DNA from 2 places in the Marinobacter sp. LM1 genome. Region 1 is predicted to be linked to the other one. Evidence: riboswitches for the same ligand, from Rfam matches in the RefSeq annotation. Region 1 holds a riboswitch; the other holds the start of a gene.
The links. Region 1 has a riboswitch for cobalamin ahead of OZ656_RS20005 (ribonucleoside-diphosphate reductase subunit alpha). Riboswitches for the same ligand answer to the same signal wherever they lie in the genome.
Positions count from the first base shown of each region.

Region 1 (5,897 bases):
TCCAAGGAAATGCTGGCGGAGTGGAACAAGCGCGAGAAAGAACTGTACGACACCGAGCCGGATCGGGTGCCGGGCCTGGCGAACCTGCCTTACGCCGACACCGCCCACCTGGGCAAGCTGGCGGGTGATGCCGCCAAAGAGGCGGCGCTGGAAGCCGCCCGCACCGTACCGCCCCGGGAGCACGGTGGTAACTGCGACATCAAGGACTTGTCCCGTGGTTCCAAGGTGTATTTCCCGGTCTATGTGAAGGGGGCAGGCCTGTCGGTGGGCGACCTGCACTTCAGCCAGGGCGACGGCGAGATTACCTTCTGCGGCGCCATCGAAATGGCCGGCTGGATTCACCTGCGGGTGAACCTGATCAAGGACGGTATGGCCAAATACGGCATCAAGAACCCGGTCTTCAAACCCAGCAGCATCAAGCCGCGCTACGAGGACTATGTGATCTTCGAGGGCATCTCGGTGGATGAAGAGGGCCAGCAGCACTACCTGGACGTGCACGTGGCCTACCGCCAGGCCTGCCTCAACGCCATCAACTACCTGACCAAGTTCGGTTACACCCCGGCTCAGGGCTACGCGTTGCTTGGCTGTGCGCCGGTGGAAGGCCACATCAGTGGCGTGGTGGATGTGCCCAACGCCTGCGCCACCTTGTGGTTGCCGACCGAGATTTTTGACTTCGACATCAACCCCACGGCGGAAGGACCGACCAGGAAGGTCACGCCGGGCACCGACGTACCCCTTTCACCGGACAAGGAGTAAGCCATGCCACTGTACGACTACAAATGCCGGGAACACGGGCTGTTCCAGGAACTGGGCGCCATGGCCGAAGCCGGTAACCCGGCCCATTGCCCCACCTGCAAGGCGCTGTCACCCCGGGTGATTGTGCTGCCGCCGGAGCTCCTGGCCATGGACCCGGCCCGCCGCAACGCGGAGGCGCGGAATGAGAAGGCGAGCCACGAGCCCATCATCTCCACCGCCGACCAGCGGGCCCGGGACGCCGAGCACCGCAAGAGTTGTGGCTGCAAGAAAAAGTCGGACGGTAAACACATGCTGTTCTACACCGCCGACGGCAAGAAGATGTTCCCGTCCATGCGGCCCTGGATGATCAGCCACTGACCATTGCTTTCACGTGTTTGGCCCCCTTGAGGGGCCTTTTTTATGGCTGCTCACTGGTTGTGCTCGAGGGTGAGGTCGCCATACCAGGCCGTGGCCTGCTCGCCGGTGTTGTCGGCGTCGGTCATGATGGCCACGCCCACAATGGCGGGCGGTTCTTCGCCGAAGGCCTGCCGGTAATCTGCCACCAGATCCCGGGTAACGGTCACCCATTCGCCCACCTGCGACGGCCCGGAGTTGACGGCAATCATCATGGTTTTGTCGGTGTAGGCGTTGGCGACCATGCTCTGTTCTGGTAGCTGATTGGCCCAGATGTAGTTCAGGGCGTTGCCGGGCAGGGTCTCGCCGAACAGCACTTCCACGGTCTTGCGCCTGGCCCGTTCAAAAAAACCGGCTTTGTCCGGTTGAAACTCAAAGGCGACGTAGATGCGGGCAGGGTAGTCATCACCGGATTTTTCGCGGGCGTTGCCGGCTTCGTAGATGTTCGACACCTTCCAGCGCCATGACAACGTGAGCGAGTCGCCGGGCACCAGCTCAACACGGGCAATCAGCCCGGAGGCGCTGTCGTCTGCGTCGGCACGGACCACCTGCTGGCCGTCGTCCGTGTCCAGGGTGTAGCGGGTATGTGTCTCGATGTTCGGAAAGGTCAGGGGCTCCCAGCCGTCCTCCAGTGAGGTCATGGTGGAGAACCGGGTTAGCCGGTCTGTTTCTGCCCACACCGGGCTGGCGGCGAGACCGAGCGTCAGGGTACTGGCCAAAAGCAGCGAAATTCTCACATTCATTCCTCAAATCCGGTGGTCTGGAGATGGACAGGCGCTGTTGCAAAAAGTGCCTTGTCTTGGCGTATTCGGCCCTATATAGTGACCGGGTCCTTGGTTAACTACCATATATTGTGATCAAGCTCTGATCATCTTGATCACAGGGTAGTCGGGAATCCGGTGAGAATCCGGAACTGACGCGCAGCGGTATTGGGGAACGAGCGTGGCAAGATGACACTGGCGCAAGCCGGGAAGTCGCCACGTTAGGCAGAGCTGAAAGGTTCACGCCCCTGAGTCCGAAGACCTACCAGGGATCAGAAGCCCCCATGGGTTTCTGGACTGCACCTTCGCGATTCAAGGGTGAGCAGATTGGTCAGGCCTGCCCGTATTCGGGGCAAGGTGTGCCACTGCGTTCGCGAGGGTGAAACGGAACCAACGCGAATTCAGGAGAGCACCATGACAGCCACTGCCATTGCCGAACCCCCGGCCCCCGCGACCGATACCCAATCCCTGCAAGTTATCAAACGAAACGGCACCCTGGTGAGTTTCAACCCGGCCAAGATCAGTGTGGCGGTGACCAAAGCCTTCCTGGCGGTGGAAGGGGACCAGGCAGCCGGTTCCGCCCGCATCAACGACGCCGTGCACCGGGTTACCGAACAGGTAGTGCAGGCCATCAGCCGCCGCCTCAAAGCTGGTGGCAAGGTGCACATCGAAGACATCCAGGACCAGGTGGAACTGGCCCTGATGCGGGCCGAAGAGCAGAAAGTGGCCCGGGCCTACGTTCTGTACCGTGAAGAACACGCCCGCCAGCGCGCCGTGGACGAGCCGGTGGAAGCGCATCCGCACCTGACCGTGAAAAAAGCCGATGGCAGCATCGCCCCGCTGGACCTGGGCCTGATGAAGCAGCAGGTGGAACAGGCGGCTACCGGCCTGGACGGCATCAACGGCGATTCGCTGGTGGAAGATGCCCTGCGCAACCTCTACGACGGCATCGAAGAGACCGAAGTCCTGTCTGCCCTGATCATGACCGCCCGGGGCCGCATTGAACGGGAACCCGACTACAGCGCCGTAACCGCCCGCCTGCTGCTGGAACAGCTCCGGCTGGAAACAGCGGAAGCCCTGGACCTGCCCCGCAGTCTTCCGCTGGCGGAGATTTATCCACAGGCCCTGAGCGCCTTTGTTCACGCCGGTATCCGCTACGAACTGCTGGACGAAGCCCTGGCGGCCTTTGATCTGGAACGCCTTGGCAACGCCCTGAAACCGGAACGCGATCTCCAGTTCGGCTTCCTGGGCCTGCAAACCCTGTACGACCGTTACTTCCTGCACTGGAACAAAGCCCGCCTGGAACTGCCCCAGGTGTTCTTCATGCGGGTGGCCATGGGCCTGGCACTGCGTGAGGACGACCCCAACGCCCGCGCCATCGAATTCTATGAGCTGCTGTCCAGTTTCGATTACATGGCCAGCACGCCCACCCTGTTCAACAGCGGCACCCGGCATTCCCAGCTGTCGTCCTGCTACCTGACCACGGTGGGCGACGACCTGGAGGGCATTTACGGGGCCATTCGCGATAACGCCCTGCTGTCCAAATGGGCCGGTGGTCTGGGCAACGACTGGACCCCGGTGCGGGCCCTGGGCTCCCACATCAAGGGCACCAACGGCCAGAGCCAGGGCGTGGTGCCGTTCCTGAAAGTGGTCAACGACACCGCCGTGGCGGTGAACCAGGGCGGCAAGCGCAAGGGCGCGGTCTGTGCTTATCTGGAAAGCTGGCACCTGGACATCGAAGAGTTCCTGGAACTGCGCAAGAACACCGGCGATGAGCGCCGCCGTACCCACGACATGAACACCGCCAACTGGGTGCCGGATCTGCTGATCGAACGCATGCGCGAAGACCGCGACTGGACCCTGTTCTCCCCCAGCGATGTGCCAGATCTGCACGACCTGTACGGCAACGCCTTCCGTGAGCGCTACCAGCACTACGAAGCCCTGGCCGAGCAAGGCAAGATCAAGCTGTTCAAGAAAATTCCGGCCAAACAGCTGTGGCGCAAGATGCTCACCGTGCTGTTCGAGACCGGTCACCCCTGGATCACCTTCAAGGACCCGTGCAACCTGCGCTCCCCGCAGCAGCATCAGGGCGTGGTGCACAGCTCCAACCTGTGTACCGAAATCACCCTGAACACCAGCGCCGATGAGATTGCGGTGTGCAACCTGGGCTCGGTGAACCTGGCTGCCCACATCAAGGACGGCGAGCTGGACGTCACGCGCCTGGAACGCACCGTGAACACCGCCGTGCGCATGCTCGATAACGTCATCGACATTAACTTCTACGCCGTGCCCCAGGCGCGCAATTCCAACCTGAAGCATCGCCCGGTGGGCCTGGGCCTGATGGGCTTCCAGGACGCCCTGTACCAGCTGGGCCTGCCGTACTCCAGCCCGGAAGCGGTGGAGTTTGCCGACGTTGCCATGGAGCAACTCAGCTACTTCGCGTTGCGTGCCTCCGCCACGCTGGCGGGTGAGCGGGGCGCCTACGACACCTACGACGGCTCGCTGTGGAGCCAGGGCATCCTGCCGATGGATTCGGTGGGCCTGCTGAAGGACAACCGCCGGGACGGCGACCTGTCGCTCAATACCCACAGCCGCCTCGACTGGACCCCGGTGCGGGAGCTGATTGCCAAAAACGGCATGCGCAACAGCAACGTGATGGCCATTGCCCCGACCGCGACCATTTCCAATATCGTGGGCGTGTCCCAGTCCATCGAACCGGCGTACCAGAACCTGTTCGTGAAATCGAACCTGTCCGGCGAGTTCACCGTGGTGAATCCCTCGCTGGTGCGTGATCTCAAGGCCGAAGGCCTGTGGGACAACGTGATGGTGAACGACCTGAAATACTTCGATGGCAGTGTGCAGCAGATCGACCGCATCCCCGCGGAGCTCAAGGCCCGCTACGCCACAGCATTCGAGATTGACCCGCGCTGGCTGGTGGAAGCGGCGGCCCGGCGCCAGAAATGGCTGGACCAGGCCCAGAGTCTGAACCTGTACATGGCCGAGCCCAGCGGCAAGAAGCTGGATGCCCTGTATCAGCTGGCCTGGGAGCGTGGCCTCAAAACCACCTACTACCTGCGCTCCCTGGGGGCCACTGGCGCCGAGAAGACCGCGCCGGTGTCGGCGCCACAGCCGCAGGTGTGCAGCATCGACAATCCCGACTGCGAAGCTTGTCAGTAACCATTTACTTATTTGGGAGGCACCCACATGCTGGACTGGGACGACGAACCAAAAGCGCAAACCGCTGCCGCCGCCACCGGCGGCCCGGCGCCCGTGAATGTCGACGACAAGCGGGTGATTAACGGCGAGACCGACATCAACCAGTTGGCACCGTTCAAGTACCCCTGGGCCTGGGAGTACTTCATGAACGCCAACAAGAACCACTGGACGCCGCTGGACGTGAACATGGCGCAGGACGTTCACGACTACCACCACCGGCTGACACCGGCGGAAAAACACGTGTACGAGAACGTGCTGGCGTACCTGACCACCTCCGACATCCTCGCCATGCGCAACATCGGCCTGGCGGTGATGGAGAAGATGAGCGCGCCGGAGCTGCAGATCTACCAGGCCCGCCAGGTGTACGAGGAAGCGCTGCACACCTGGACCTACCAGCACTGCATTGAAACACTGAACCTGGACCAGAGCGAGATCTACAACCGCTACCGCGTGGTGCCGGAGATCAACGGCAAAATCCAGTTGGCCAACCGCCGGCTGGACGCCGCCATGCGCTCCGACATGAACCTGCGCAACCCGGACGAGCTGCAGGACTTCGTGATGTCCTACCTGTTCTTCGCCGCCGTGTTCGAGGGCTGCTGGTTCTACAACGGCTTCAGCCCCATCTTCGCCCTGCAGCGCCGGGGCCTGATGCGGGGCACCGGTGAACAGTTGCAGTACATCCTGCGGGACGAAGCCATGCACTTCTCCTTCGGCCTGAAAGTGGTGAACCAGATTCTCGAGGAAGAGAAAATCACCCTGGACCCGAAAGCG
Region 1 covers NZ_CP114373.1:4,292,732-4,298,628, reverse strand. The annotation lists gene fmdA (formamidase) at 1-756, shown strand, start outside; gene OZ656_RS20015 (zinc ribbon domain-containing protein) at 760-1,113, shown strand; gene OZ656_RS20010 (DUF3047 domain-containing protein) at 1,164-1,892, opposite strand; cobalamin riboswitch at 1,998-2,195, shown strand; gene OZ656_RS20005 (ribonucleoside-diphosphate reductase subunit alpha) at 2,325-5,087, shown strand; gene OZ656_RS20000 (ribonucleotide-diphosphate reductase subunit beta) at 5,115-5,897, shown strand, end outside.

Region 2 (5,897 bases), 280 kb from region 1:
GGCGCATGCCAAGGTTCAGCAGGGGCGAAGCATCGAGGGCCTCCAGCACGGCACTGTGGCCGGGTTCGGCTGACCGATGCGCAAACAGAAGCCACTCCCGTGCCCCCGGTTGTTGATGCACGGCCACCAGCGCGGCGACAGAGACAATAAAGCCATCCACCAGCACCGGGATCCGGCGCGCGGCACAGCCCAGGATGGCGCCGGTCAGTGCGGCTATTTCGAAGCCTCCCAGAGAGGCCAGTACCGTCAGCGGGTCCCGGTCGGGGCCATGTCGGTGCAAGGCCTTCTCAACCACGCGGGCCTTGCGGGCAACGCCCTCGGAGTTCAGTCCTGTGCCCGGGCCAACGAGGGTGGTGGGCTGCTGCCCCAGCAGGGCACAGGCCAGTGCTGCAGCACTGGTTGTGTTGCCTATGCCCATGTCGCCACCAATAAACAGGCGGCAGCCAACGTTTGCGGCACGCCTGGCGGCTTCGTCGCCACTGGATAGCGCGGATTCAACCTGGTGAGAGGACATGGCCGGTGATTCTGCCATGTTGGCCGTGGAAGGGGCGATAATCTGATCTATGACGCCCGGTAATTCCGGTACTTCGCCAACGGTACCCAGGTTGACCACTTCCAGACTGGCACCGAGTTCCTCGGCCATCACGCTGATGGCGGCGCCGCCGCTGGCAAAATTGGCGATCATCTGGGCGGTGACAGCCTGAGGAAAGGCGGAAACGCCTTCAGCGCAAACGCCGTGATCGCCGGCAAACACCACCATTCGCACCGGATCAACGCTGGGTCTGTCGGTGCCGTGCAGGCCCGCCAGACTGATGGCGAGCTGTTCCAGCTGCCCGAGAGAGCCGGGTGGCTTTGTGAGCACCTGCTGGCGCTCGGCGGCAAGCGCTGTGTGCTGAACCGAGGGCCGTGGGGGAGACGTGAGCCAGCTGTCGGGCAGTGCCATGGCGATGGGTCCTTGTGGGCGGAAAACCGAGGATGGTCTAACCGGGAGGCAAGGCTGTCAAGTTTCGTGACCGGTCGGTTAGACTTGCCGGCAATTCATTAAGGGAGACCTGCGTTGGATACGTTTTTGGTTGCAGTGCTGGTGTGCGCTGCTGCGGTTTTGTTGGACAGCCTGCTTGGTGAGCCCCGGCGATGGCATCCGCTGGTGGGTTTCGGCCGGTGGGCGTCGCTGCTGGAACATAGCCTGAATGGTCAGCAAACGGTCGCTCTGAATAGTTGGTTGCGGGGGCTGCTGGCAACTCTGGTAGCGGTCATGCCAGCCGTCGTACTGGCAATTTTTCTGCAATTCCTCCTGGAGGGCTGGCTGTGGCTGCTCACTCAGGTGGCCGGTGTCTGGCTTGCCATTTCATTACGGGGGCTGGCAGAGCATGGTCGGGCGGTGTCGAATGCGTTGGCGTGCGGGGATGGCGCCAGGGCCCGGCTGGCGGTTGGCCGAATTGTCAGTCGGGATGCAGCAGCGTTGAGTGACGAAGGCGTTGCCGCCGCGGCCTCGGAATCCATGCTGGAAAACGGTGCGGATGCGGTGTTTTCAAGCGTGTTCTGGTATCTGGTCGCTGGCTTGCCCGGACTGGTTTTGCACCGGCTGGTGAACACGTTGGATGCCATGTGGGGCTACCGGACGCCACGATATCTGTATTTCGGACGCTGCGCCGCCAGGCTCGATGATGCTATGAACTGGGTGCCTGCCCGGCTAACTGCCTTGACCTATGCGTTGCTGGGCAATACCCGGTTGGCACTGCAATGCTGGCGTGAGCAGTCAAAAGCGTGGGACAGCCCTAATGCTGGCCCGGTGATGGCTGCAGGCGCTGGCGCACTGGGGGTCACTCTGGGCGGCCCGGCGCCTTATGCCGTTGGCATCAAACAGCGACCGGTGCTGGGCAGCGGGCAAGGCGCCACGGCGCAAACCGTGGAGGGCGCGATTTCCCTGGTTCAGCGTGGCGTGATGTTGTGGCTGTTGGTGTTGTTGGCCTTGGCCGCAAGTCTGAATGCGTTCTGGTCAGGAGGTATCGGGTGACAGCGTTCGATGGTGCTGATTTGCCGGAGCATGGCGGCCGCCTGAGGGCCGCGGCTCAGCGCTGGGGCATTCCTCCGGAACAATGGCTGGATCTCTCCACCGGTATTAATCCTGTGCCCTGGCCGGTTCCGGCAATTCCGGCGGAGGTATGGCAACGGCTGCCGGAGCCGGAGGATGGGCTGGAAGAGATTATCCGTATCTGGGCCGGGGCACCGGAGCGTGCCTGCTGCCTGCCTGTGGCAGGCTCCCAGGCGGCGATCATGGCACTGCCAGCGGTTCGTGCCCGGATGCATGGTTTCGGTCGGGTGGCTGTGCCCATGCCCGGTTATCGTGAGCATGGTCATGCCTGGCGGCGAGCGGGTTTCGACGTGGTGGCGATTCCTGAACAGGCGACAATGCAAGCGGAGCTGGCATGGTTGGATTCTGTGGATGTAGTAGTCTGGATACAGCCGAATAATCCGACCGGGAAGCTGATGGATCCTGCCCGTTTACGGTTTTGGCACGAGCGGCTGCGCGAGCGTGATGGCTGGCTGGTGCTGGATCAGGCGTTTATTGAGGGCGAGCCGGGCTTCGGCCTGGACCCGTGGGCGGGCGCTCCGGGGCTGATCGTGTTGCGCTCACTGGGCAAGTTTTTCGGGCTGGCCGGTCTCCGTGCCGGTGCGGTCCTGGCCGATCCTGGCCTGGCGCGCCAGCTGGCGAACGAACTTGGCCCCTGGGCGGTCAGCGGTCCGGCCCGGTACCTGATGGCCAGGGCTCTGCAAGACCGGGCCTGGCAGGTGGAGGCTCGTGCCAGCCTGCAAACGGCAAGACTGCGAATGGACGGTCTGCTCAGAAAATCTGGGATGCCGATCCCCGCCGGCACCCTGCTTTTCAGAACGGTTCAACATCCCCGTGCAGCGGACATTGCCGAACAACTGGCTCGCCGTGGCATTTTGGTCCGACGTTTTGATGCACCCGCAGCCCTGCGTTTCGGTTTGCCGCCGGATGAAACCGGTTGGCAACGGCTGGAGGGTGCGTTGTCTGAATTAACATATCTCATTGACCACCCCCACCCTGGTTGATAGTCTTGCCCGCGATTTCAGGTGCTGTATGCATTTTGTCCAGGCTGGCGATAGTCCGGAGGAGTGCTCGCAGTGAAACGGGAAGCCGGTGACATTCCGGCGCTGCCCCCGCAACGGTAATCAGGTGAAAGGCAATCCAGTACGCCACTGTGCCAACGGCATGGGAAGGTGGTTGCCCCGGAGCATCGGCTCCGCCTGTAAGCCCGGAGACCGGCCTGAAAGGCGGAACCGTGAGTTCCGGACACCAGACGTTGCGGAGGGCGACGGCGGTGGGTGAACCTGGCTCGCAAGTACTGACACGCCCTCCACCCCCGTCTGAGCAGTCTGTCTTCCTCCGCAGTTAATTGATCGACCGTACGGGTGCGTGCGGTGAACCGTGAGTGAAGCTATGAGTACTGCCAAAGCCCTTCCCGTCCTGATGTTGTTACCACTGGCGTTTCCAGCCGTTGCCGCCGATGAAGCGTCGGATGAACGCAAGCTGGAACCGATTGTCGTTACCGCCACCCTTGGGCCTCTGACTGCGGGTGAAAGCCTGTCATCGGTCACGGTTATTGACGAAGAAACCATCCGCGAGCAAAGCCCCTCAGAGTTCACCCAGCTCCTGCGAGGACAACCCGGAATCAACGTGACCGGCAACGGTTCCTTTGGAAAAACCACCAGTGTCTACACCCGCGGTACGGCCAACGACTCCACGCTGCTGCTGGTTGATGGTGTGCGCCTGCGTTCGGCCACATCCGGTGGTCCTTCCTGGCAGTACTTTCCCGTTGAACTGATCGAGCGCGTGGAAATTGTCCGTGGCGCCCGGAGCTCACTGTACGGTTCCGATGCTGTCGGTGGTGTGGTGCAGGCCTTTACGTTGGACCCGGAAGACACGCCGGCAGGTTGGGTAGAAGCCGGTGCAGGCAATTTCAACACGCAGAAGGGTAGTGCCGGTGTTGCTGCCCGCGCTGGAAATACCCGTTTCAGCCTGAGTGGTTTGCATAAAGAAACCGACGGTACAGCAGTGATCACCGATGGTGACGACCGGGGCTTCCGTAACACCGCCGGTATCGGACGTGTCGTCCATGAGCTGGACTCCGGCGGAGAAGCCAGCCTGGTGATGGTGCAAAGCGAGGGCAATACCGAATACGAAGGCGGCGAAATTGATTTCATGATTCGCACCATCGGCTTCGGGCTGGAAACCCCGGTGAGTGACTACTGGCGGCATTCACTTCAGTTCTCTGAATCCCGGGACGAAACCGACAACATTACGCCCACGTTCAACAGCACCTTCAATACCCGTTCACGGGCAGCGCGTTGGGACAACACCTTTACCTGGAATGTCCATGAGCTGGTGGTAGGGGCAGAGTTAATGACTGACGAAGTCAGCGGTACCACCGATTACGCCGAGACCAGCCGCACCAACACCGCCCTGTACAGCCAGTTGCGCCTGAACTTCGGCCCAACCGACCTTCAACTGAGTGTGCGCGGTGACGACAACGAAGCCTACGGCAAAAATGAAACCGGTGGCATTGCCCTTGGCCATGCTCTGGATCGATCCCACCGAGTACGGATCAGTTATGGTACGTCTTTCCGGGCGCCCACCTTCAACGATCTGTATTTTCCCGGCGCCAACCCGGACCTGGAGGCAGAAGAGTCCGGCACGGTGGAGTTGGGTGCCAGTGGCCACTATCAGACCTGGTTCTGGGATGCAGCGCTGTTCCAACTGGATGTGGACAACCTGATTGCCTGGAGCCCGACCCCCAGTGGCTTGTGGACGCCAATGAACGTCAATGAAGCCCGAATCCGTGGTGCCGAGTTCAGCGCTGGTTTTGAGCGGGATGGTTGGCGCGGTGATGCGGCTCTGACGCTGTTGGATCCGGAAGACCGGGAAACCGGAAACCGACTCCAGCGCCGGAGTGGCAAAACCTTGCGTCTTGACCTGAGTAAGCGCGTTGGTACCTGGGACTTCGGTGGCACAGTGGTGGCCGAAGGTTATCGTTACGATGACCGTGCCAACGACGACAGACTGCCCGGTTTTGCTACTCTGGACTTGCGGGCGGGCTGGCGCTTTGCCCCTGACTGGTCAACCCGGCTGACGCTGGCTAACGTGCTGGACAAGGAATACAGCACCGCTCGTTATGATCGGCAGAATGACCTGGACTACATTGCAGCCGGCCGCACTGCCATGCTGACCGTGCGTTACGATATCCGATAATAACCGTTAAACCGGGGGAGGCCTCTGTGGCAGATCTGAAGGCAATGGCTTTGATTCTGGGCGGGATGCTGCTGGCATTCCCCGCCCTGGCATCGCCGGTCTGTGCCACGGATGATCTGGGTAAAGAGATTTGCCTTGAGCAACCGGCACAACGGATTGCCGCGCTTTCCCCCGGGGCTACCGAGCTGGCCTGGGCTGCAGGAGCCGGCGATCAGGTGGTCGCAGTGGTCGCCTACAGTGACTACCCCCCGGCCGCCAAAGAAGTCACTTCGGTTGGCAGCCACACCCGCATGGACATGGAGCGCCTGTTGGAACTGCAGCCGGATCTGGTGATTGGCTGGGTAACCGGTAACCCGACCGAGCAGTTGGCGACACTCAGAGAAATGGGTGTGCCTGTGTTCTCCATCGAGCCCCGCAGTTTTGAGGCTGTGTCTCACACCATTGAACGTCTCTCTATCTTGGCCGGTACCGACGCCGCGGGTTTTGCCGAAGCTGAGCGATTTCGCAAAGGCATTACAGACCTGCGAGCCAGGTTTACCGATGCCGACCCGGTACCGGTGTTCTATCAGGTGTGGGATGAGCCTTTGATGACGATTAACGGTGACCATCTGATTGGTGAAAT
Region 2 covers NZ_CP114373.1:229,391-235,287, forward strand. The annotation lists gene cobT (nicotinate-nucleotide--dimethylbenzimidazole phosphoribosyltransferase) at 1-943, opposite strand, end outside; gene cbiB (adenosylcobinamide-phosphate synthase CbiB) at 1,058-2,017, shown strand; gene cobD (threonine-phosphate decarboxylase CobD) at 2,014-3,078, shown strand; cobalamin riboswitch at 3,103-3,312, shown strand; gene OZ656_RS01035 (TonB-dependent receptor domain-containing protein) at 3,467-5,275, shown strand; gene OZ656_RS01040 (cobalamin-binding protein) at 5,302-5,897, shown strand, end outside.
Region 2: another riboswitch for cobalamin. It lies ahead of OZ656_RS01035 (TonB-dependent receptor domain-containing protein); the one in region 1 lies ahead of OZ656_RS20005 (ribonucleoside-diphosphate reductase subunit alpha).